Regions from separate parts of the Yersinia fenwicki genome, predicted to be linked through region 3. Evidence: predicted binding sites of a transcription regulator. Region 3 holds the regulator's gene; each other region holds the start of a gene.

Region 1 (4,557 bases), 1.6 Mb from region 3:
GCCTGTGCACTGCGTTGTGCCAAATTACGCACCTCACTCGCGACCACAGCAAAACCACGCCCTTGCTCACCGGCACGCGCCGCTTCAACTGCGGCATTCAGCGCCAGAATATTAGTTTGGAAAGCAATACTGTTAATCACCGAGGTGATTTCAGAAATGCGTTTAGAACTGCCAGAAATATCGTTCATAGTGCGCACCACATCGTTAACCAGCTTGCCGCCTTGTTGCGCGGTTTGTGATGCTTCCGTCGCTAGCTGATTAGCATGGTGGGCATTATCAGCATTCTGTTTAACCGTGGCATTCAGCTGCTCCATACTGGCGGCAGTTTCTTCTACCGCAGCTGCTTGTTGCTCTGTTCGGGATGATAAATCAGTATTGCCGGCAGCAATCTCGCCAGAGGCATGAGATACCTGGCTGACGCCAATGCGAATTTCGTCAATCATGGCTCGCAGGTTTTCATTCATTCGGGCGACGGCATTCATCAGCAGGCCCAGTTCATCAGTACGATTGGAGGTGGTCGCTGCGGTTAAATCACCGGTGGCAATGCGCTCGGCCATCGCCAACGTGGTGCGCAGTGGCACAGTAATCTGGCGAGTCATGCGCCATGAAATCAGTAAACCCAATATCAGTGCCGTAATAGCTGCTATAGCTAGCTGCAATTGCGCATTATTGATTTCATCATGAGTACCTTGTAGTTCCTGAGTGAACAAATGCGTCGCCAACTTGTTTAATTCATTGGCATTCTCTTCCATCACTTTACCCACTTCCAGCTCTTGCTGATATGCCGGTAAATAGGCTAATACGTTGTCTTTATAGGCACTGAGACTGGAAATGACCGGAGCTAATAGTTTTTGCTGATCGGCTGATAGCACTGGCATAAAAGCATCCGCTGCGCTGCTGGCGATATTGATTGAGGTTATCAATGAAGACTCTGCATCCTGGTTGCGATCCAGTAATAAACCTCGCGCGTTATAGCGCACGGTCATTAACTTTTGGTTCATTTCCGCCAGCAGAATCTGGGTGTGGGTATCGGCCCCCTCATTAAGCAAACTTTGTTGTAACTCATTGAGGTTCTTTTGCGTTTCAGAGATATTCCAACTTTTGCGTACATCGTCCTTATGAGCCACTGCATTAACAAAATTGCTTTGTTGTTGCAGATATTCGTCTACCACATCGGCAATGCTACTGATTGTCTTGCGGTTGTTTTCCGACCAACTAAGACTTTCGCTTTGGGTTAATAAATTTTTTATATTATTGATATGTTGAGAGTTTTCTTTGATGTATTTCAGGTCATAGGTACGTTCATATAGCGCACGGTTATATTTCGCCTGATTAGCCTCATCATTAATTTTGTAGCTCAAATCGACTTTATAAGCATGTTTTTCAATGGCGGAGAAATGATATGCGGTGGTACCAGCGATGATCCCAACCAACAACAACATCAGGAAAAAGCTTAATCCCAGCTTTTTACCGACTTTCACGTTTTCAAAGTTACCAAAAACTTTGCTAAATGCTGCCATGTTCTTCTCCGTTATGCGGTGTTTTTGCTGCAAATCAATCAGCGTAGGTGAGTTTGGGGAGGTCTAATTATTAGAGGATTTCGGGGAACTGGCGGTATGCGGGGCAGCCTTGGCAAGAGTGCTTTTCCCAAACGTAATACCCGTTATACTTCAAGTTGCATGTGCGTTGGCCGCCTTCCTGTAACTCGAATTATTTAGGGTTATAGTTCATGGATCTAATATCCATGAATACCAGTGACCTTCTTGTACATTCTATCGGCAGGAATTGATTAAACTTTAACAATAAAAAAGCCAGTAAGTAGCAATAAAAAATGCCAGCAAGAGGACCTTGCTGGCATGTATCTTTCGAACTTGAAGCTATAGGGTATAGCTACTTTCGTTACTTAGCTTGAGCGAAACGCGCGGCTGCTTCGTCCCAGTTAACTACGTTCCAGAATGCTTTTATGTAGTCTGGGCGGCGGTTTTGGAATTTCAGGTAGTAAGCGTGTTCCCACACATCCAGGCCCACAATCGGGAAACCTGATGCACCAGAAACAGCTTCACCCATCAGCGGGCTGTCTTGGTTAGCAGTCGACACAACAGCCAGTTTGCCGTCGTCTTTCAGTACCAGCCAGGCCCAGCCTGAACCGAAACGCGTTGCCGCAGCTTGTTCAAATTTTTCTTTGAAGCTATCAACGCTGCCGAAGTCACGTTCGATAGCGGCTTTCAGGTCACCGGTCAGAGTGGTGCCCAGTTTCAAGCCCTTCCAGAACAGGCTGTGGTTAGCGTGACCACCAGCGTTATTACGCATAAAGGTGCGTTTTTCAGCTGGAACTTTGTCCAGATCTTTGATCAGATCTTCAACACTGAATTTAGCCAGCTCAGGGAAGCTCTCCAACACCGTATTTGCATTGTTAACATAGGTTTGGTGGTGTTTGGTGTGATGGATCTCCATCGTCTGCTTATCGAAGTGTGGTTCCAGGGCGTCATAAGCATAAGGTAGGGATGGCAGTGAGTAACTCATAATCATCGTCTCCGTAGGTGTAAGGCGGCACAAAAAAAGTAAGCACCGCGTAAGCATTCGGATCATTATAGTTAATTAAATGATATTGAAAATGATTATCAATGCCGTACTTATTGTATGGTCTTTCTATTCCTGAATCCGCTGGGGATGTGTATACACCGTTGCCCGGCCGGGTTTACTGAAGCCAATCAAGGTGAGATTACAACGTTCGGCGACTTCAACTGCTAAGGTTGTTGCAGCTGAAACAGCAAATAAAATCTCGGCGCCACACATGGCGGTTTTCTGCACCATCTCATAGCTGGCGCGGCTGGAAACCAGCACCGCACCCTGCTGCCACGGCTGTTTGGCTCGAACCCCGAGCAGTTTATCCAGTGCCACATGACGACCTACATCTTCACAGCCACCTAATAATTCGCCTTGAGGATTAATCCAGGCGGCAGCATGGGTACAACCGGTCAGTTGACCCACGGTTTGCACCTGCTTGAGCTGTGCAAGTGCGCGGTCTAAATAGTTGAGGTCGAAGGTTTGTGTGAAGGGTAAGGGGGTTATTGGGCGAAAAATATCGTCCAGTTGTTCGATACCACAAACCCCGCATCCAGTGCGGCCTGCCATAGCTCGGCGGCGTTCTTTTAAACCGGAAAAACGGCGGCTGGAGAGTTCAATATTCACTTCTATACCATTACAACTGGGCGAAACATCAATGGCATAGATTTCTTGTGGCGCGCTAATAATACCTTCTGACAACGAAAACCCCAGTGCGAAAGCCTCTAAATCCTTAGGGGTGGCCATCATAACCACATGGGAAATGCCGTTATACACCAGAGCTACCGGCACTTCTTCTGCTAGCCAATCCAATTGCGGCTTGGTCATTTGATGGCGTTCTAGCACGTTAAGTTGTTTGGCACCGCAAATTCCGGTGGCAAGGTCAATATCTGATGGTTTTATCTGGCTCACTATGCGGCCCTGAAAGTTATAACCCATAATCACAATGTGGTAACATTCACATTAAGAATGGTATGGGTATAATTATATTTATATAGAAATGTATCCCACACCGATAAAGGTGATATCGCTTTAGCGATTTTAGCGCTTCTGGTTTTGTTGAGGGAAGCGAGAACTGAATTTTAAATTTATACAATGTGACAATGAATGAAGGAGAGATCCATGCAGGTCAGCAGAAGGCAGTTCTTTAAGATCTGCGCTGGCGGTATGGCAGGAACTACGGTCGCGGCACTCGGCTTTGCGCCGTCAGTGGCGCTAGCGGAAACGCGCAATTATAAGTTGCTGCGCGCCCGTGAAACGCGGAATACCTGCACATATTGCTCCGTCGGTTGCGGGCTTTTGATGTATAGCCTCGGCGATGGTGCTAAAAACGCCAAAGAGAGTATTTTCCACATTGAAGGGGATCCGGATCATCCGGTAAACCGCGGGGCGCTGTGTCCTAAAGGTGCTGGGCTGGTGGATTTTATTCACAGCGAAAGCCGCTTGAAATACCCAGAATATCGCGCACCAGGTTCAGACAAATGGCAGCGAATCACTTGGAATGATGCATTTGACCGCATTGCCAAGCTGATGAAAGAAGACCGGGACGCTAATTTCATTAAGACTAACGATGCGGGCGTGACCGTCAACCGTTGGCTGAGTACCGGTATGCTGTGTGCTTCTGCATCCAGTAATGAGACGGGTTATCTGACCCAGAAATTTAGTCGCGCTCTCGGCATGCTTGCCGTAGACAACCAAGCACGTGTCTGACACGGACCAACGGTAGCAAGTCTTGCTCCAACATTTGGTCGCGGTGCGATGACTAACCACTGGGTTGACATCAAGAACGCAGACTTAGTTATCGTCATGGGCGGTAATGCGGCAGAAGCGCATCCGGTGGGGTTCCGCTGGGCGATGGAAGCCAAAATCCACAACAATGCCAAGTTGCTGGTGATAGACCCACGCTTTACCCGTACTGCTTCGGTGGCTGATTTCTACACGCCAATCCGTTCCGGTAGCGATATTGCGTTCCTATCCGGCGTGTTGTTGTAT
Region 2 (4,557 bases), 1.7 Mb from region 3:
GCTGTAGGCAGAGATACTGGAGCCGAACTTGCTGCTCATCATCCCCATCGAACCGGCTGCCATCTCGCCATCGCCTTTGCTGGCCTCAATGGGGTTAGCTAACACACTGAGGCTGAAGGTCTCTTTTAATCCCTGCCAGGTGGTATCAACTGCACCGGACAATTCACTCAATAGATTAAAGTTTTCAGCATCAAAAGGCTGGTTGTTAATTTGCTCAGCGGTGTAAAGGGTATTCAGTGTCCCCACCACCACTTCTTTCGCCATCGCCCCAGTCACCAACCCAACGGTTGCCTGCCAGTTATCTTGATGGATCCCCATCGGAGCCAGTAACGGAGTCAATACTTTACTGACAGAGGCCAGTGCTGAATCATTGATGCTATCCACCGCTTGACCACTAAAAGAAAAACTATTCAGGCCACCGATAAAAATACTGGCGATAACAATCACTTTCCCGGCGCGCAATACAAAGCCTTTCAGCCGCTGCCAGGTTTGCAATAACAGGCTTTTGAGGTGTGGTACGTGGTAAACCGGTAACTCCATCACAAAGGGTGATGCTTCACCGCGCATGATGGTGTATTTCAGTACCAATCCAGTGAGGATGGCGACGGCAATACCTAACAAATAGAGAGAAAAGACGACACTGGCTCCATCCTGGCCGAAGAAGGCGGCGGCAAATACAGCAAATATAGCCAGCCGCGCGCCACAGGACATAAACGGCGCCATCATGATCGTTATCAAACGTTCACGTTGAGCATCCAAAGTGCGTGCGCCCATAATCGAGGGCACATTGCAGCCAAAGCCGACGATCAGTGGCACAAAAGATTTACCCGGTAATCCCAGCGCCTGCATTAGCCGGTCCATAACAAAGGCTGCGCGGGCCATATAACCCGAGTCTTCCAAGAAGGAGAGGAACAGATACATCATGCCAATTTGTGGCACCAGTGGTAGCACGGTATTGATACCACCGCCGACACCTTGGGCTAGGAAGATGGTTAGCCACTGTGGGAAATGAAGCGTATAGCCAACCCACTGTATTCCTTGAATAAAGAGTGCCGCAGAGCCGATATCAAATATCGGTTGTAACGCCCCGCCGATATTAATGGCTAAGACGAACATTAAATACATGACAAACAAGAAGATAGGTACACCTAACCAGCGGTTCAGAATCACTTTATCAAGCACTTGGGTCAGGCGATTTGGTTCAGCTTGCTGTGAGTTACCGACGATATCGCAGATACGAGCAATACTTTGATAGCGGGCATCGGCGATGACCAGTTCCGGGTCTTCGTGCTGGTTTTGCCGCAGATTTTCACGAGCCAGCTCCACGATAGAAGGGGAGATGCCAGCACGAGCCAGGCTATAGATATCACCCTCTAATATTTGCAGTGCCAGCCAGCGGCGCTGCTGCACTGGCCAAGACTCAGGCATCGCTTGCACCAACTTATCCACTTCACTGAGTAGCACCGGCGGGTAGTTAACCAATGCCTTGAAAGGTATGGGTTGAAGCTCATCAATGCTGTTTTTTAATTCATTGATACCCTGCCCCCGCGTAGAAACCAGCGGAATAACCGGGCAGCCCAATTGCTGAGAAAGTGCTTCGATATCAATATCAATGTGCTGACTCTTGGCGATATCCAGCATATTGAGGGCCACGACACAGGGGATACCTAACTCTATCAGTTGTAGTGTCAGATAGAGATTGCGCTCTAGATTGGCGGCATCTACCACGTTAATCAATAAGTCCGCTTCGCCGCTCAAGATATAGTGGCAAGCAATTTGCTCATCCAGTGAGGTTTGTTCAGAAATGGTGGTGAGTGAGTATGTTCCCGGCAGGTCAACCAACGTCACCTGATGCTTTGCGGTGCTGAAGTGGCCCTCTTTGCGCTCAACAGTGACCCCAGCCCAGTTACCTACCCGTTGGCGAGCCCCAGTTAACTGGTTGAAAAGGGTAGTTTTACCCGCATTGGGGTTGCCAATTAGGCCAATTGTGAGTGCTTTCATGATCCAACGTGATATCAGTAGATTAAAATCGGCCTATGCAAGGTGGTTTTACTACATCACCTCACAGCCAGAATAAGACGTTAATTTGAAATATTAGGGCTGCAGGTCTAGCGTCAGTAGGTCTAAATCTTTTTTACGTACCACCAGACTGACTCTGCGGGTTTCTATCTGAATGGGATCACCTAATGGCGCCAGGCGGACAACATTAAATGAAGAGCCGGGAAGCATACCCAGTGATAATAATTTTTGTCGGTAAGCTGGGCTAATTTCAGGTGAGAAACCAACAATTTTGTAGGAGCGCTGTGGGATCAGATGCATGTAAGCCTCTCGTTATAACGTATTAGCACACCAGAGTTCAGAGAAGTTCCACCACTAATAAATAATGATTAAAATAATAATAGTAAGAATCGTTTTCATATTCAACTCAGGTTAAAGACTCAAAAGTAAATATTCATTACGATTTCATTTTTTTAATTAATGAGTCTGATTTCTATTTGCGCTTGTTTTACCACCAAACTAGCGCGATCGCAAATGCGAACGATGAGTTAAATCAGTTAATGGAATGTTTGTATAAGCTACTGTCACAATTAGAAATACCGATAATTAACATAATCACTTCACTATGATTTGAATCAAGTAACATTCATATTTTAATTAACACATGGAGTGTTATCGTAATTATTTATAAATTAAGTGTAATAACGGACTAAATTAAACTTCATGTTAAATATGATGTTAAATCAGTTCAGTCTACGTCTGATTTAGTGTGATAGAACACCGAAAAAAGAATTGCGTGCTAATTAATTTAAAAGATAACGCTGCGATCTTATAGAAGAAAAAAATATGAGCAATGGTGCTCAATATGGCGTTAGGGACGAGTTTGAACCGAAGAATTCGATGAAATAAGATCAATGAAAAAGGGCCACAGAATCTGGCCCTTACTTGAGATATCAGCGTTTTTTAAAAGCCGCCGCCAATGCGTCACTCATGGCGCTGTTGTTGCTGCTGGAATGGTTACCACCGGAATGACTGTCTGCTCGCCCTTTAGCGGGTGGGCGGCTATTGGATTCATTGCTATTACGCGGTCGACTGGCACCACGATTGTCATTATTGGTATTAGCACGGTTCTCAGCACCATTACCACGACGTGAACCGCTTTCACCTGGTTGCTCATCAAGGCGCATTGTCAGAGCAATACGTTTGCGCTGTAAATCCACCTCCATGACTTTAACTTTGACGATATCGCCGGCTTTCACCACCTTATGCGGGTCATCGACAAACTTATCTGCCAGTGAGGAGATATGCACCAAACCATCCTGATGAACGCCGATATCGACAAACGCACCAAAGTTAGTCACGTTAGTCACTGAGCCTTCGAGGATCATCCCCGGTGTCAGGTCATTCAGTGTTTCCACGCCTTCGGCAAATATCGCAGTTTTAAATTCAGGACGCGGATCTCGGCCCGGTTTTTCTAACTCGCGCAGGATATCTGTAACGGTCGGTACGCCAAATTTTTCGGTGGTGAAATCGCGGGCGTTGAGGCTACGCAATGCTGTGGCATTGCCCATTAAGTCCTGCAATGCTTGCTCGGTAGCTGCCAAAATACGCTCGACCACCGGATAGGTTTCTGGATGCACCGTTGAAGCATCCAGCGGGTTATCCCCGTGGTTAATTCGCAAGAAACCGGCGCACTGTTCGAAAGCTTTTGGCCCTAAGCGGCTGACCTTCAACAATTGCTCGCGGTTATGGAAGCGCCCATTTTCATCACGCCAGTTTACAATATTCTGCGCCATCATGCGGGTCAGGCCAGCCACGCGGGTCAGTAATGGTACTGACGCGGTGTTCAAGTCCACACCCACGACGTTTACGCAGTCTTCTACTACCGCATCCAGCTTTTTCGCCAATTGGCTTTGGCTGACGTCATGCTGATACTGACCAACCCCGATAGATTTCGGATCGATTTTAACCAGTTCAGCCAACGGATCTTGCAACCGGCGAGCAATAGAAACTGCGCCACGGATGGAAACATCCAGATCAGGGAATTCCAGCGCGGCCAGCTCTGAGGCCGAATACACCGAAGCACCAGCCTCACTGACAATGACTTTTTGCGCCGTCACCGCCGGATATTGCTGTTGCAGCTCGGTAAAGAAGCGCTCTGTTTCACGTGATGCGGTGCCGTTACCAATAGCCACCAATTCAACCTGATGCTTGATGCACAGGGCGGCCACCACGGCAGCGGCTTTAGCAGCCTGCCCGGTATGAGGATAGATGGTATCGAAGGCAACCAGCTTGCCAGTAGCATCAACCACCGCTACTTTCACCCCAGTACGCAGACCTGGATCGAGGCCCATAGTCGCTCGCATCCCCGCCGGAGCGGCCATCAGCAAATCTTGCATGTTACGAGCGAATACATTGATAGCTTCGTCTTCTGCCCGTTCACGTAGGGTGCTCATCAGCTCGGTTTCAAGATGCATCAGCACCTTAATACGCCATGTCCAGTTGACCACGGCTTTGCGCCAGCTGTCAGCCGGTGCATTATTCAGGCGCAAATCCAAA
Region 3 (4,557 bases):
ATCGGTTATCACGACGGCGTGGCGTAAGTGATTACGCCACGCCAATATCTCTACCTCAGATTTAGAAAGTTTCCCAGTTTGCGTTGTTGTCTACCTTGGCAATAGGCGCTGTCGTTAATACCGTAGCCCGAGGTTTGGCTACCGATTTTGTCCGCACATCATCTGATTGCAATTTAAACACTGCCACAGCTTGGTTTAACTGAGTCGCTTGCTCCTCTAGCGCGGCGGCAGCGCGCGAAGCTTGCTGTACCAACGCAGCATTTTGCTGAGTCACACTGTCCATTTCAGCCACTGCCTGTCCGACCTGAGTGATACCTTTGCTTTGCTCATCTGACGCCGAGGCTATCTCACCCATTAAATCGGTGACATTGGTGATGGAACGAACAATTTCATCCATAGTTATCCCGGCACTTTCTACCAAAGCCGAGCCACTACTGACTCGGCTAACAGACTCAGTTATCAGGCTATCAATCTCTTTTGCCGCTTGAGCACTGCGCTGGGCCAAATTACGGACTTCACTGGCAACCACGGCGAAACCGCGACCTTGTTCACCTGCTCTGGCCGCTTCAACCGCAGCATTCAGTGCCAGAATATTGGTCTGGAAAGCGATACTATTAATCACTGTTGTAATTTCAGCTATTTTGCGTGAACTGGCTGAAATCTCATCCATGGTATGAACCACATCAACTACCAGCGCACCACCTTTTTTGGCAGTAATAGAAGCATTAGCTGCCAGTTGGCTGGCATGATGCGCATTATCCGCGTTATGTTTCACCGTTGCCGTCAACTGCTCCATACTGGCGGCGGTCTCTTCCAATGCGGCTGCCTGCTCCTCAGTTCGCGATGATAAATCGGTATTACCGGCTGAAATTTCTGCCGCCCCGTGATAAATCCCATCAGTGCTGCTGCGGATAGCTTTTACCGTATTGGCCAAACTGGCTTGTACATCACGTAGCAGCGGAAATAATTTCCCAACACAATTACGACCAAAATCGTTAATAGGTTGGCCCAGTTGACCAGAGGCAATCACGCGAAAATGTGCGCGAATGTCATCCAATGGACGAACCAGGTTAGCCAACAGGTAGCGATCGGTTGCCAGTAAGATCACTAATCCGGCCAGCAAAGCAGAGATCAATATCATACTGCTCACTTTTGTCAGGTGAGTAAATTGTTCTTTAGCCACCCCGATGGCCTTGGATGCAGCTTGATTAAAATTCTCCGCAACAGAGCCATATTGTCGGCTCAGCGCCGGCACTGTCTTTTTGGCTAAATCCTGATAAGCCGCACTGTTATTCGCCATTGCCGCCTCATACAGCGGAGTGACACCTTGATCAATCAATCCGCTCCACCCATCAATCACACCATTTACCAATTTGGGATCAATCTGTGCATGGTCGATGGCTGTAAACTGCGCCAACTTCTGTTTCAGATTTTCAAGTGCTGCATTGGATGATTTAAGTTCCTTATCTGCATCTGCAATGTTGCCGCTCTGACGGTAATCGACTCAGCGAGCAAGACGTGTCACCATCCGAAAATATTGATCCGTCCCCTGATTAACTAAATTCATGTTTTCAACTAACACACTATTAGCATTAGAGGATTGAGTTAGTTGATTCAACGATAGCAACGTATAACCAGATACGCCGCCCCATAGCAGGCAAAATGCCCCAAGTACCCAAAGCAGCGCGGCTCTGATAGTAATATTTCTTAAAAACTGCATGTTTGTTCTCCTTCACTGCAAATTGCAACCATTCGGTTACATCGCTGTTATCGGCAATGAGGTTATAAGGTTGAGCCACTTACAAAAATTTAATATCGCATAATCTTGATATCGGCCCGACGAGATTTTCTGGCATTATATGGCCCTATACATGTGTTATATTATTGGGTCAAACGCTCAGTAGTTTGCATAACAATTTGAATTTAAAAGGTATTAAGTTATATGGCAACTGTAGGCATTTTCTTTGGCAGCGATACTGGCAATACCGAAAACATTGCCAAGATGATCCAAAAGCAACTCGGTAAAGATGTTGCTGAGGTTCACGACATTGCCAAAAGCACTAAAGAAGATTTAGAAGGCTTTGATATTCTGCTCATCGGTATCCCAACCTGGTATTACGGTGAAGCTCAATGTGATTGGGATGATTTCTTCCCGACACTAGAAGAAATTGATTTCAACGGCAAATTGGTTGCTATATTTGGCTGTGGCGATCAGGAAGACTATGCAGAATATTTCTGTGATGCGATGGGAACAGTGCGCGATATCATCGAACCACGCGGTGCTGCTATCGTCGGTCACTGGCCAACATCTGGCTACCACTTTGAAGCATCCAAAGGCTTGGCGGATGACGATCACTTTATTGGTTTAGCTATTGATGAAGATCGTCAGCCAGAATTGACAAATGAGCGCGTTGAAGCTTGGGTTAAACAGATCAGCGAAGAACTGAATCTGGCCGATATTACCGGTTAATTTGTCATGTCGGAAACGCGAGGATGAAATTTAATATTGCCGCGCGTTTCCGCTGCTTCTATCCCTCTGGTTATACTCTGTTAAGCCACCCACAAATCCGCACTTTCATCCGTGCAAAATGAAAATAAACTGCTACAAATTTGTAACCTTATATTTTGCAGTCATATACTTAAATTATGCGACAATCCCATTCATCAATACATTGCATGATTAATCGGGCAAAGTGTGCAATTATATCTTTGTTAACAACCACGGTTTTCATTTGGGGCTAGCAGTTCTATAATGAGACGCAATTGAGAATATTGCGCCACGGATGTCATAGGCTGAACAGCCTTAATTTGAATCGATAGTAACAGGACTGAATCCGCATGACTGACAACAACAAAGCCTTAAAAAACGCAGGCCTTAAAGTAACACTGCCACGGCTTAAAATTCTGGAAGTGTTGCAAGATCCGGTGTGCCATCACGTCAGCGCGGAAGATCTTTATAAAAAGCTGATCGACATCGGTGAAGAAATTGGTTTGGCAACGGTTTACCGTGTACTGAATCAGTTTGATGATGCCGGTATTGTTACCCGCCATAATTTCGAAGGTGGTAAATCAGTCTTTGAGCTGACGCAGCAACATCATCACGATCACCTGATTTGCCTGGATTGCGGCAAAGTGATCGAATTTAGTAATGAATCCATTGAATCGCTTCAACGTGAAATTGCTAAACAGCATGGTATCAAGCTAACCAATCACAGTCTGTATCTGTACGGCCACTGTGAAAGCGGCGATTGCCGTGAGAATGAATCTGCGCACGATAAAAGATAATGTAGTTTTATCGCGTTGATTTATAAATATTTTAAGCGTTATTGAATTAAATAATCTGCAAGATGGCCGCCTTTCCCGCTCAGTCATCCGAGTACAACTCGGTCGGGAGTCAGGTGGTCATTCTTATTTATACCCTATTGCTACCTACATAAATTTAAAGCAAAAAAAACCCCGGACTTACCGGGGGAAAAACCATCAACTCAACTTCACTTAATAGTGTTTACCTAAACCTCAGCAAACAGGGGTTAACATCAGACACAGCACTTTGACAGCAATAGTCAAACCTTAACCGGCTCCGCACGACTACTGCGTTTACCATCCGGGCTAATGGAACGAATCAATACGTCGCCACTGACTTTAGGTTGTGCTTTGGCATCATATTTCTGCCATTGCTTACCGCCATCGGTGGAATACTCAATTATCAGCCCCGGCAAGGAGATGTTAGCTTCCAACGCCCCTGCGACAATGCGTGCTCCCGGAATCGGTAAGCGGTAAGCCACACCCGCTTTATCCAGTTTTGCTAATTCACGTTGGCCCATGATGTTGGCAAAACGCTGCCAATCGGTACTCAACGCCTTGGTGTCAACCATGTGCGTTTCGCCACCTTTGTACTCACGGCCAGCTTTATAATCCTGCTCCCAAGACGCACGATGCCAGGCACGTTCAGCCAGTGGTAATACACGAGGGAAAATCATGTATTCCATTTGTTCATCAGTTCGTACTGTTTCGTTCCACGATTGACCGGAAATACCGTGCACACCAGGCCAAGGTTTATCACTTTTAGCACTGAAATGATTACCGTCACGGTCGACCGATGTTTCCGCATTTTGTGGCATGTTATCCGGCGCGAAACTAAAGACTTTAGCTTCGTCGCTAAAGCGAGTTGCCCAGTAATAACCGCGCTCATTGGGGTTAACTTCATATGGCATGTCGAAGTAGACATAATCCGGATTCGATGCGACCACTTCATACCCTTTATTGGCCCAATCATTGATTGAATCGGCCCCGCCCCAATAGAGGGTATCCCAGAAATTAACGCCCACCCGTTTAGTGGCAAAGTCTTTCGACGATTTGGCATCTTTAAGACCGTCTTGCCAGGCTTGCATTTTTTCAATGCCATGAGCATTCACCAACTTGCTGACTTCAATAGCAAAGTGGCTGGAAAGGTGCTCAACATCCTGAATTTTTCCTTGCTTGACCATATCCTGACAAACTTGTGATTTGGCCCACGGCTTATCTTCAATACTCTTATCAATAATGCCTTTTCCTGGC
Region 4 (4,557 bases), 2.1 Mb from region 3:
AAATAACCCAAATCACATTCGGGTCGGCAAGTTTACTAAAATCCTGCTGCCATAAGGCATGAAGGATTTCGCGTAATACATCCATTTCTGTTCCTGTTTGCCTATCGTGTGAGGATATTGTTGTAAGGTCTTACCTAGTGTATCCGTAATGGCGCTGATCCACATTGATCTTATCCTCAATAACCAAATTTTTGAGGGTATATATACGTGCTGTTGATATTATTAATGTAAGAGGGGATTAATGCGCAGATATTGTCACCGCGCATTAACAAACCCTATCACTCAGAAGTTTTACTGCGTGGCTTTGATGCGCTCAAACCCAGCGGTTAAATCGTCCTTCAAATCTTGCACATTCTCTAGTCCAATATGCAGACGCAATAGTGTGCCTTTGATTCCCTCTCCCTCATATTTGCGGATTGCCTGGATATCTTTGGGCTGATAACCCAGAATCAAGGACTCAAATCCACCCCATGAGAAAGCCATACTGAAATGGGTAAAGTGGTCGAGATAGGCCTCTAATTGTTGCTGCGTTAACTCTTCTTTTAATTCAAAAGAAAACAGACCATTGCAGCCGGTAAAATCTCGTTTGTAGAATTCATGCCCTTTACAGCCGGGCAGTGCGGGGTGATAAACCGTAGAAACTTCCGGGCGCTTTGCTAGCCAGTTGGCAATTTCAATGCTGTTTTTTTCGTGCTGCTTTAAGCGCACACCCAGCGTACGTAAGCCTCGACTGGCAAGATAAGCGGTATCGGCATCCACCATTTGCCCCATCAGGTATGAGTCTTCCCGCAGTTGCTCCCAACAACGCTCATTGGCAACAGCAATCCCCAGCATGGCATCGGAATGGCCAATAATATATTTAGTACCTGATTGGATGGATATATCAATATCAAAATCCAATGCTTTAAATAGCACTCCTGCCGCCCATGTATTGTCCATCATGATAATCATTTCAGGAGCAACTGTACGGATAGCTTTCACTATGGCGGGAATATCTTGCACTTCCATGGTGATGGAGCCAGGTGATTCAAGGAAAACCACTTTGGTTTCCGGTGTGATTAATGTGGCTATCTCCGCGCCCATCATGGGGTCGAAATAAGTGGTGGCGATGTTCATGCGCGATAAAATTTTATCGCAAAAACTTTGCGCCGGTTCATAGGCCGAGCCGGTCATCAACACGTGATCACCGGTGGAAACAAATGATAAAATGGCATTGCTGATAGCCGCTGCACCGCAAGGATAAAGCACACAACCCGCGCCGCCTTCGAGTTCAGTCATCGCTTCTTGCAAGGAGAAGTGGGTTAGCGTGCCTCTGCGGCCATAGAATAACTCACCATTGCCGCGATTAATCGTGGCATGTTTTTTCGCTTTCACCGAGTCAAATATCAGAGAAGATGCGCGCTGAATAACGGTATTGACCGAGCCTTGGGTGAATCTCTTACTCCTGCCCGCGCTAACTAAGGCTGTTTCCAGTTTTTCTATCGTAGGTTTATTTGCAGACATGTCGCGTTGTCACCTTCTTATCAGCGTGCCCATTATTCGATGGCCAGCATTCATTATTGGGATGTATTTATTACTTACGTTAGCATGATGATTGTGGTGTGAGAGTAGCTTTCACCATGAAAATAACTCAAGAGGGTGACTTGCTGTTTTCTGTTAATTTGCGATGTAAAAATGCTGCGTAAGTAGCAAAATAGGGAATTTATTAAGGAAGGGGCGTTAAGTGATGCCTTAATGATGTGGGCGTAGCTTATGCAATTAATCCTTTCTTATCTTTACACCACATGTCATTCCGTCTTTACAGCCAAGATCTCCTACCCGATTATCATGCCGCGTAGTCCCTGATATCAGGGCAATTCTTGTTTTTTCTCAAAAAATAGGCGTAAATACTAATGATAATTACTATCAATCCCCCATTTGTTTGATATGATCGGCAGCTGATTTCGTCCTTAAATTGATCTGTATATTGGGTGGAGGCACAGCGTGAAAACAGCTGGCAAAAAAATTAAAGATAAGTCATTCGTGCAGGGCCGAATGATGAAAGGTGCGATGGCATTATTGCTGGTGGTAGGTTTAACCAGTCATGCATTTGCCGCGCCAGGCAACAGCAGTGCCGTTGCTGCATCTGCTGCTACGGCAACATCAACCCCGTTACCTGCGCCGGAAATCACCCCAGTCGCGGCAACTCCTGCTAATGCAGACACTGTTACCCCTACCACATCAGCGCCAATGGTGCAGTCACTAACGGCTCCAGCACCACAGGGGCTGGCAATGGACCTCTCTGTTTGGGGCATGTATCAACATGCCGACGTGGTGGTTAAAGGCGTAATGATAGGTCTGGTTCTGGCATCCATTGTGACCTGGACTATTTTATTCTCCAAAGGTACCGAGTTATTCCGCGCACGTCGCCGCTTACAGCAAGAGCATGAGGTTATTGGTACGGTTACTGACCTTGATACTGCATCCGAGCGGGCAGAGGCTTTTTCTCCAGAGAGTATCAGCGGCCTGTTACTGCGTGAGGCACAAAATGAGCGCTTGTTATCGGCAGAATCGAACGATAACAACGGTATTAAAGAACGTACTGCTTTCCGTCTGGAGCGCCGAGTGGCATCCATCAGCCGCCAAATGGGTAAAGGCAACGGCTTCCTGGCAACCATCGGTGCTATTTCTCCATTTGTCGGCTTATTTGGTACGGTTTGGGGCATTATGAATAGCTTTATCGGTATTGCCCACTCACAAACAACTAATCTGGCGGTTGTTGCTCCGGGTATTGCAGAAGCATTGCTGGCGACAGCACTCGGCTTGGTGGCCGCAATCCCCGCGGTGGTTATCTATAATATCTTCGCTCGCTTGATTGGGTCTTACCGTGCTCAGGTAGGGGATGTTGCTGCGCAGGTATTATTACTACTGAGCCGTGATCTTGATTTGAGCAGCAGCGCTGAAGCAAAGTCTCCTAAGCAACCTCATCAATTGCGTGCGGGGTGATTTATGGCCATGCGGATGAACGATAACCTTGATGAAAGCGGTGAACTGCACGAAATTAACGTGACCCCTTTCATCGATGTCATGCTGGTATTGCTGATTATTTTTATGGTGGCAGCGCCATTGGCCACAGTTGATATCAAAGTTGATTTACCCGCATCTTCAGCGGTACCACAGCCGCGGCCAGAGAAACCGGTATTTCTGACAGTGAAAGCCGATAATCAGCTTTATGTTGGTGATCAGCAGGTTGACCGCGATACACTGGCGGCTGCGCTGGATAAAGTGACCCAATCAAATAAAGAAACCACCATTTTCTTCCAGGCGGATAAAGTGGTGGATTATGAAACACTGATGAGCGTGATGGATGCATTACGTAAATCAGGATATCTCAAAGTTGGGTTAGTCGGCATGGAAGCGGGCGGCGCGAAATAATCAAAGCAGGCGCGGTGAATATTACTGCGCCTGATCTCAGTTTTTAGGTATATTACGGCCAACTTCACGAATTTTAGTTTCCCCTAAAGCCTGGCGAAGATCGGTTTCTAGCTCATGGGCATTGTATGCCTCATAATAATTGCCTTCACCAACACACTCTTTCCAATCAATGCTACCTGAATCATCTGCTGAGTATCCAATAGCAATAAATACCATTCTGATACTATTTTGTTTTATCTTATCGCACATTCCTTTTGCTATAAGCATTTTTGTTACGTTATATTGAGAAACACTATCCTTGCCATCAGATAAAATAACCATCAGTTTATTATTTGTACTATCTGATTCCCTCAGTAGTTTATTACCAGTTAATATCCCAGAGCTTATTAATGTATCCCCGACTGGCTCAAATTCTTCTATGCTACTCAAACTATCATTAGTATCATCTAGCACTAAAGAATGTGCTTCAGAATTTTTTAGACATAAACTTTTTAAATATATATCACTCATAGGAATATCAATTGTCTTTGAGTCGTTTACTATTGAATTAATAGTTTCTGTATAGTCGATATTTTTAGCTATTATACTTTGTACAAAAACAGGCGTTTTTGCATAGTACATATTATTAAGACGTTCAATAGCCACATGGTTTTTATCTCTATCATCTTCAAAGTATGAACCATATCCATAATCTATAGGTTCTCCTTTTATTCCATACACCCTATACAATTCTTTCTTTATTTTGATAAAGTCATCGTACTTAATGTTGCCAGACTCGAGTTTATCAAGACCTTCTATGTGGCTTAACTCAGGGAGGTTCATTAACTCTTCAGATGTGTATCCGCGTAGATAATCTCTATTTGGCCTATATTTTTTGGGGGAGTAAGGAAAGTGACAATACTCATTAACATCCTCTTTAGTTTTAACTCTCTTTTTCGTTCCCCATGTGAATGGAACAAATCCAACACTCTTAACATAATCACTTCTCAATATAGTATCATTTAATTTTTTAAATATTCTTCTCAATACATCTATTTTTTTAGTTGATTCTCCCTTATTAAATGGCTCATTCATTGAAGTGGAATAATCTACAACAAAAACCACTTCAGTTTTTTCAACTGGCGCTGAAAATATGTTTTTTCT

Evidence for each region. Region 3 encodes Fur, which represses iron uptake genes when iron is present. Its sites were predicted from a motif close to ATAATAATGAGAACNACTATCAA; they were not measured.
Region 1: the regulator Fur is predicted to act here: its motif matches at 2,603-2,625, upstream of sodA (superoxide dismutase [Mn]).
Region 2: the regulator Fur is predicted to act here: its motif matches at 2,396-2,418, upstream of feoA (ferrous iron transporter A).
Region 4: the regulator Fur is predicted to act here: its motif matches at 1,887-1,909, upstream of exbB (tol-pal system-associated acyl-CoA thioesterase).

Annotation. Positions count from the first base shown of each region.
Region 1 is NZ_CP170755.1:41,653-46,209, forward strand. It holds gene ACF3VQ_RS00190 (methyl-accepting chemotaxis protein) at 1-1,520, opposite strand, end outside; gene sodA (superoxide dismutase [Mn]) at 1,900-2,523, opposite strand; gene fdhD (formate dehydrogenase accessory sulfurtransferase FdhD) at 2,650-3,504, opposite strand; gene fdnG (formate dehydrogenase-N subunit alpha) at 3,688-4,557, shown strand, end outside.
Region 2 is NZ_CP170755.1:223,425-227,981, forward strand. It holds gene feoB (Fe(2+) transporter permease subunit FeoB) at 1-2,001, opposite strand, end outside; gene feoA (ferrous iron transporter A) at 2,095-2,319, opposite strand; gene ACF3VQ_RS00905 (Tex family protein) at 2,952-4,557, opposite strand, start outside.
Region 3 is NZ_CP170755.1:3,198,328-3,202,884, forward strand. It holds partial or broken gene ACF3VQ_RS14635 (methyl-accepting chemotaxis protein) at 62-1,720, opposite strand; gene fldA (flavodoxin FldA) at 1,943-2,470, shown strand; gene fur (ferric iron uptake transcriptional regulator) at 2,839-3,285, shown strand; gene ACF3VQ_RS14650 (beta-N-acetylhexosaminidase) at 3,564-4,557, opposite strand, start outside.
Region 4 is NZ_CP170755.1:618,192-622,748, forward strand. It holds gene ACF3VQ_RS02805 (DedA family protein) at 1-85, opposite strand, end outside; gene metC (cystathionine beta-lyase) at 292-1,503, opposite strand; gene exbB (tol-pal system-associated acyl-CoA thioesterase) at 1,984-2,985, shown strand; gene exbD (TonB system transport protein ExbD) at 2,989-3,414, shown strand; gene ACF3VQ_RS02825 (TadE/TadG family type IV pilus assembly protein) at 3,451-4,557, opposite strand, start outside.